One region of the Paeniglutamicibacter sp. GQ140 genome, then DNA from elsewhere that is predicted to be linked to it. Evidence: predicted binding sites of a transcription regulator. Region 1 holds the regulator's gene; the other holds the start of a gene.
What was found. Region 1 encodes LexA, which represses DNA repair genes until DNA is damaged. Its sites were predicted from a motif close to TCGAACANNTGTTCGA; they were not measured.

Region 1 (3,407 bases):
CGTTCGCGACCGGGCAGCAGGGAAAGTGCCGACAGGGTCCCGGTGTGGGCAAATTCCGCGTACGCCTCGTCGACGATCACGATGGCGTTGCTGGCCCGGCCGGCCTCGTAGACGGCTTCGACAACATCCAGGCCCAGCGCGGTTCCGGTGGGGTTGTTGGGCGAACACAGGATGACGATGTTCGGTGCAGCCTCGCGAACCTGCGCAGCGGCGTCCGCCGCCGAAAGTCCATAGTCGGCCGAACGCACGCCGGCAACGTAGGTGGTGTCGGTTCCGGAGGCCAGCAGCGGGTACATCGAGTAGGTGGGAGGGAAGCTCATGACGGAGCGGCCCGGTCCGCCAAAGGCCTGCAGGATTTGCTGGAGGACCTCGTTGGAGCCGTTGGCTGCCCAGACGTTGTCCGCTTCCAGCCCGTGGCCAAGATAGGCGGCCAGGCGTACGCGCAGCTCGGTGAATTCACGGTCCGGGTAACGGTTCAACCCCACGGCGGCCGCCGAGACCTCTTCGACAATGGCGCGATGCACTTCGGCGGGGACCGGGTGGGTGTTTTCGTTGACGTTCAGCTGGATGGGGACGTCAATCTGGGGTGCGCCGTAGGGTTCGAGACCTTGAAGATTTTCTCGCAGGGGCAGATTTGCCAGGCGATTTAGCCGTTCATTCACGGGTCAAGTCTACGGCGGGGGCAGGTGGGCCCGAGAATCATGGCCGGCGCCAAGGGTAATAATCGGTTCGCAATGAGCCGATGCGGCGCCCGAGGACACGGCCGGGGCAGGGCCCTAGCTTCCGGTGGGAACGAAGAGTTCGGCGCCCGGGAGCAGCACGGAGCTGTTGAGGTTGTTGAGGTCGCCGATCTGGCGGACCGCTTCGCGGGGTTCGAGTTGCGGTGCGAATTCGCGGGCAATGCCCCAAAGGGTGTCTCCCTCGATGACGGTTACGCTCACTGCGTTGACGCCCAGCGGGATGTCCGCGGAAGCATTTGCCGGGGAGAGGAACAGCCCCAGGAGCATGAGCACTGCGGCGCTCACCACGAAGATGGGAAGCCCGATCAGCACGAATTTCCCGCGGCGGGTCAGTCGTAGCGGAGCCAGCGACGGCTGCGGTTCGGGCAGGTAGTCGTTGGATGTAACAAGGTGGAGCGGGGCCGAGAAAGCAGTGTTTGCCACGTCTTTGCCTTTCCTCTGAATTCGCTGGTCCGACCGGGTCCAGTTGGCCCGCAATCGAACATGCGACGGTTATTCGAACGCACCTTTCGAACATGTGTTCGTAGTGCGTATCTTATTTCTAGCACTTTTCGACGACACGTGTCCAGATCTGTTCGAACAAATCTTTGAAAGCAGTGACTTTGTCTACTAGGATGGTGGTTGTGGGGCGATGTATTTACTACACCAGCCCACACCGACAATTTGCGGCACGCGCGGGCAACCGGCGACGATCGGGATGAGGCATTGACAATGACGACCGAACAACGAACCCCTCGACGCGACGCGAAGAGCCTGACAATCCGCCAGAAGAAGGTTCTGGAAACCATCCAACGCTCCGTGAGCAGCAACGGGTACCCGCCGTCGATGCGGGAAATCGGGGACGCTGTGGGACTTGCCAGCCTCTCCAGCGTGACCCATCAGCTCAGCCAGCTCGAGAAGCTTGGCTACATCAGGCGCGATCCGCGCCGCCCGAGGGCAATGGAGATCCTGCTGCCGCTGCAGCTCAAGAGCGAGGCAAAGCTGGAGGTCGTGGAGGGCCAGTCGGAGCTCAAGGCAGCCAACGGCATGAACGTCTCGGAGCTGACGACCTCCGCCGACACCGCCATGGTCCCCCTGGTCGGGCGCATTGCCGCCGGCGGGCCGATCCTGGCCGACCAGGCGATCGAGGACGTTTTCGCACTGCCGCGCCAGCTGGTGGGGCACGGTGAGCTCTTCATGCTCAAGGTCAGCGGCGACTCGATGATCGATGCGGCCATTTGCGACGGCGACTGGGTTGTCGTGAGGCGCCAGCCCACGGCCAACAACGGCGACATCGTCGCGGCGCTGCTCGAGGACGAGGCCACCGTGAAGACCTTCCGCCAGCGTGACGGGCACACCTGGCTGCTGCCGCAGAACTCCCGATACGAACCGATCCTTGGTGACGCCGCAACCGTCATGGGCAAGGTCGTATCGGTCATGCGTTCCGTCTAGGGCCGCAGCAACAACTCATCCCCAAAACACCCGTGGGGGCCGATCACCGGATCGGCCCCCACGGGTGTTTTGCTTCCCCTGCCCATCAACCGCAAACGGGACGGGCAGCGCCAGGGGCTCAGCCTTCGCTGAGCCGTTCGAGCGCGGAGATGACGGTGGCCTTGTTCGGCGTCGCCCACAGCGGCGGCAGCGAGGCGCGCAGGAAGGTCCCGTAGCGTTCGGTGGCCAGTCGCGAGTCCAGCACCGCAACCACGCCCTTGTCATTGACCGAACGGATCAGGCGGCCCGCGCCCTGGGCCAGCCGCACCGCGGCATGGCTCGCGGCCACGGCCATGAAACCGTTTCCGCCGTGCTTGGCGATATCGCGGCTGCGCGCCGAGGAAAGCGGATCATCGGGGCGCGGGAACGGGATCTTGTCAATGATGACCAGACGGCAGGCGTTGCCCGGGACGTCCACGCCCTGCCACAGCGTCATCGTGCCAAACAGGCAGGTGTCCGGTTCGGCCGAGAACTGGTCGACCAGCGCCTTCATGCTTGATTCGCCCTGGCACAGGATGGGGATGTCCAGGCGCGCACGCAGGATTTCCGCGGCTTCCTCGGCCGCCCGGCGCGAGGTGAACAGCGCCAGGGCACCGCCGCCGGAGGCCTTGATCAGGTCCTCGATTTCGGACAGGGTCTCCTGGGACATTTGGCGCCCGGGCTTGGGCAGGTGCTTGGCAACATACAGGATGCCCTGCTTGGGGTAGTCAAAGGGGCTGCCCACGTCGACGCCGTTCCAGGTCGGTGCTCCGTCGCCCACCAGGCCCAGGGAACCGGCAACCGGCTCAAAGGCGGCGCCGATGGCCAGGGTCGCGCTGGTGAGGATGACGGTGCGGCCGTCGAACAGGCCCTCGCGCAGCTTTCCCGCGACGGACAGGGGGGCAACCATCAAGGTCGGCTGGCTGGATTCGTCGGGCTGGACATAGCCCTCCCCCGGGCTGAAGTGGCCGGGCCGCGACGCCCAGATCACCTCGCGTTCCTCGGTCATTTCAAGCATCTTGGTGCATTGATCCACCAGGTACGTGACCTGGGAGCGGGCCATCTGGCGTCCGCCGTCGGCGGGCGCGTTGGCCTCGGGCTTCGAGTCGGAGAGGACCACGCGTGCGGCCTCGGCGATCTGGTTGATGGCAGCTTCCTGGTCCTCGTTCAGCCCGCGGGCCATGAGCCCGGTGGGGACGCCCTCCAGGGCACGCTGCA
Region 2 (3,407 bases), on a different contig from region 1:
AATGCACGGGGTCCCGTTGAGTTCCAGGACCGTTCGCTGGAGCACTACGGAGAACTTCTTGCGGATCTCTGTCACGTCGGCCGCCTTGAGGTCGGCGATGGTGGAGATGCCCATGCCCGAAAGCCGTGCTCCGGTGCGGGCTCCGACACCCCACAGGTCGGTGACCGGAACCCGGGATTGGATGTCAGCGACCAGGCGCGGGTCCATTGAATCCATGGAACACACGCCTCCCAGGTGCGTGTTGTGCTTGGCCACGTGGTTGGCGAACTTCGCCAGGGTCTTGGTCGGTGCCACGCCCACGCAGACAGGAACCCCCACCCCTCGCCCGATGGCCGTGCGAATTCGCGTCGCGAGCTCCCCGAGCTGGTCGGGATTTCCCTGGACGCCGAGGAAGGACTCGTCAATGGAGTACACCTCCTGCCAGGTGCCAAAGCGCGAGAGCACCTCCATGACCCGGGCGCTCATGTCCCCGTAAAGTTCGTAGTTGCTCGAGCGCACGGCCATGCCGTGGCTTTGGATGAACTGCTTGACCTGGAAGAAGGGTGCACCGGTGGTGATTCCCAGTTCCTTGGCCTCCTGCGAGCGCGCCACCACGCAACCGTCGTTGTTGGACAGGACGACAACGGGCTTGCCGATGAGCTTCGGATCGAAGACCCGCTCGCAGGACACGTAGAAGTTGTTCACGTCCACCAGCGCAATCCGCTCCGTCATGGCGTCCCTTGGTGGTGCAGTCGCGAAACAACGGCCGATGGCACGCACGGTTCCACAAGCGGGACCCTCAAGTTCCCTGGTTCAGAGCGGCCGCCCGTAGGGATAGTCCACCCATTGCCCGGTTCCTTCCTCAGGGCATTCCCTTTCGGCGCCGTGGCGTACGCACCATGCGTCTGCGGGGTAGCGCCACCCTTGAAGCACCGCGTCGATCTTGACGTCTTGTTCTTCCCGGCCATCGGCGAATCGTGCATCGAACCGGATGCTCCTGTATCGGGTCCTGGGCCAGTGGCGCCGGCGCTTCCAGGAGGCACTGGCCCGAACGGCAACGGGCAGCTCCGGGTTTTCATCCCGTTCCTGCTGTGGCTTCATGTGGAGGGGTCCTCTTGTCGATGGCAGGGGTTATCCAGTGCGGCGATTTTCGTTCCCGGGTTTGTCGCAGCACCGGGGATTGCTGTCTGCAGATGCCGTTCCCGCGTTTACACATGGTGCAGGCAGCGGGTGACGACGCCCCAGATGGTGGTTTCCTCGGCGACGGCCTCGGCTTGCTCAACCGGTTCTTCGTCGCTGGACAGGACCGGGGTGCCCCGGCGGGAGACGAGCCGACGGATGACCAGTTCCCCGCCCTGGACGGCGATGACCACCGAACCGTCGCGCGGGGCCACGGCCCGGTCCACGATGACCTCGTCGCCGTGGCTGATCCCGGAAGATGCCATGGAATTGCCCGAGACCCGCATGAGGAAAGTCGAGGTCCTGTCCCTGATCAGCAGGCGGTTCAAATCTATTCCGCCGCCGTAGTAGTCTCTCGCCGGGGACGGGAAGCCCATGGCTTCGACCGCGCCGACCGGTCCCTGGGATTCCGGCGGCGGGGCGGGCGGCTGCGGCAAGTCAATTCCAAACACGGCCCCCACCTTTCGTAGAACATAGATTCGACTCCAAGCCTACCAGCGGAGGCCCCGGATCCGGAGTCTCGCTACTGTTTTTCGAAAGTGCCATTCCCGCGCGGGATCTCGCCGGCCTCGGCGTTCTTCACTGTTCCTGCAGACGCATGCCCGCCGGTGCGGCGCACTGCGGCACGGAGCCACCAGGCCAGCAGGAATGCGCCGACCAAGGCGGTCCAGGCCCACGATGGAACAGCTGCGTCCAGTTGCCTGCCCACGTTTTCCACCGCCGCAATCATGTTCCTGGGCAACAGCTCCGGAACGGCCGCCATGCCATTGGTGAAGATCATCAGCCACCCGACGACCACGGTAATCGCACCCATCAACAGGGAAGTCGTGTGCAGGCGCAACCTGCCGACCGTGAGCTGGCGTCCCCTCATCCAACCCACCGAGCGGTGGCCCAGCCTGCGGATCACCAAGGCAATCAACATGATCGGCAAGACCATCCCCACCCCGTAGAGCCCCAAGAGCGTCCCGCCCCGGGCCGGGCTCGAGGAGGTTAGCGCCAGGGTGAGGATCGCACCCAGCACCGGGCCGGTACAAAACCCTGCCACGCCGGAGACCGAACCCAGGACGAAGGTCCTGGCCAGGGACCCGACCGCGGGGCGGGGTTTGCCCGGCAGAAGCCGGGTGAAATCGATTCCGCCGCCCCCGGCTGTCAGCAGTCCCAGGGCAATGAGCACCCACCCGGCGCCGTTGAGCAACAGCCCGCGGTCGAGAACAATGGTTCCGCCCAGCCACCCCAGCCCCAGTCCGAGCGGTACCAGTGTGGCGAGCAAGCCAGCCAGGAAAGTGGTGCCCAAGCCCAGCAACCTAGCACGGGAGGTGGAGATGGTGGCGAAGAACGCGGGCAACAGCAATGCGTTGCAAGGGCTGAAGACCCCAAGCATTCCGCCAATCAGTGCGTATCCGAGCCCGACGTCCATCGTTTGCCCCGCCCTGGCCTAGCGGGCGAGTTCTTCGTCAATGGTTTGCACGAAGACTTCCAGCGGCTGGGCGCCGATCAACGGGCGGCCATTGACGATGAAGGTCGGGGTTCCGGTGACGCCCAGGGCGCCGGCCTCGTCGTGGTTCTTCTGCACCAGGGCCGCGGTGTCGGCGTGCGCCGCGTCTGCCGTGAATTGCTTGGCTTCGACTCCGATGCGCCCGGCCAATGCCGCAATGCCCTTGGCGGAGTAGTCTGCGTCCTTCGCGGTGGCCCCTTCGGCGAAGATCGCGTCATGGAATTCCTGGTACTTGCCCTGCTTGCCGGCCGCGACGGCCAGCTCCGCGCTCTGGCGCGAATTCTCACCGAAGAACATGATGTCGCGGTACTCAATGCGAAGCTGTCCCCCGGCCACGTACTTGTCCAGGAGGGTGGGCAACGATTCGGATGCCCACTTGGCGCAGTAGCCGCATTGGTAGTCGGAATAGGCGACCATGACAACCGGTGCCTCGAGCTCGCCGACCGCCGTGGGGTCATTTGCATCCCGCCGTTCCACGTTGATCCGCTGCTGGGCCTCCGCGGGTTCAGCCTGGACCGGGCTCGGGTCCTGCTGCGCAACAGCGGCCGCCGGGGACGCATCGCCCGGTGCGGCAATTTGCATGCCAATCACGATTCCCAGTCCCAGGGCCACCGGGATGGGGAGGATCCAAAACCACGGCAGTCTCGGCCGGGTGGGTGTTGCAGGGGATTCCGTCATGTCCGAGACACCGGTTCCTTCCCGGTCGGGCCCTCGTTTCCCCGTCATGGCCCGTCGTTCACTTGGGGCGGGACGG

Region 2: a site for LexA is predicted at 1,626-1,641, ahead of AC6CHY_RS10935 (LexA family protein). Genes of this name have one in related genera too.

What each region holds. Positions count from the first base shown of each region.
Region 1 is NZ_JCAXDW010000003.1:336,403-339,809, reverse strand. Features, by position in the region: gene AC6CHY_RS06350 (histidinol-phosphate transaminase) at 1-662, opposite strand, end outside; gene AC6CHY_RS06345 (LysM peptidoglycan-binding domain-containing protein) at 777-1,163, opposite strand; gene lexA (transcriptional repressor LexA) at 1,452-2,171, shown strand; gene AC6CHY_RS06335 (ATP-dependent DNA helicase) at 2,290-3,407, opposite strand, start outside.
Region 2 is NZ_JCAXDW010000006.1:216,542-219,948, reverse strand. Features, by position in the region: gene AC6CHY_RS10940 (Y-family DNA polymerase) at 1-711, opposite strand, end outside; gene AC6CHY_RS10935 (LexA family protein) at 1,188-1,535, opposite strand; gene AC6CHY_RS10930 (cytochrome c biogenesis CcdA family protein) at 1,682-2,575, opposite strand; gene AC6CHY_RS10925 (DsbA family protein) at 2,594-3,331, opposite strand.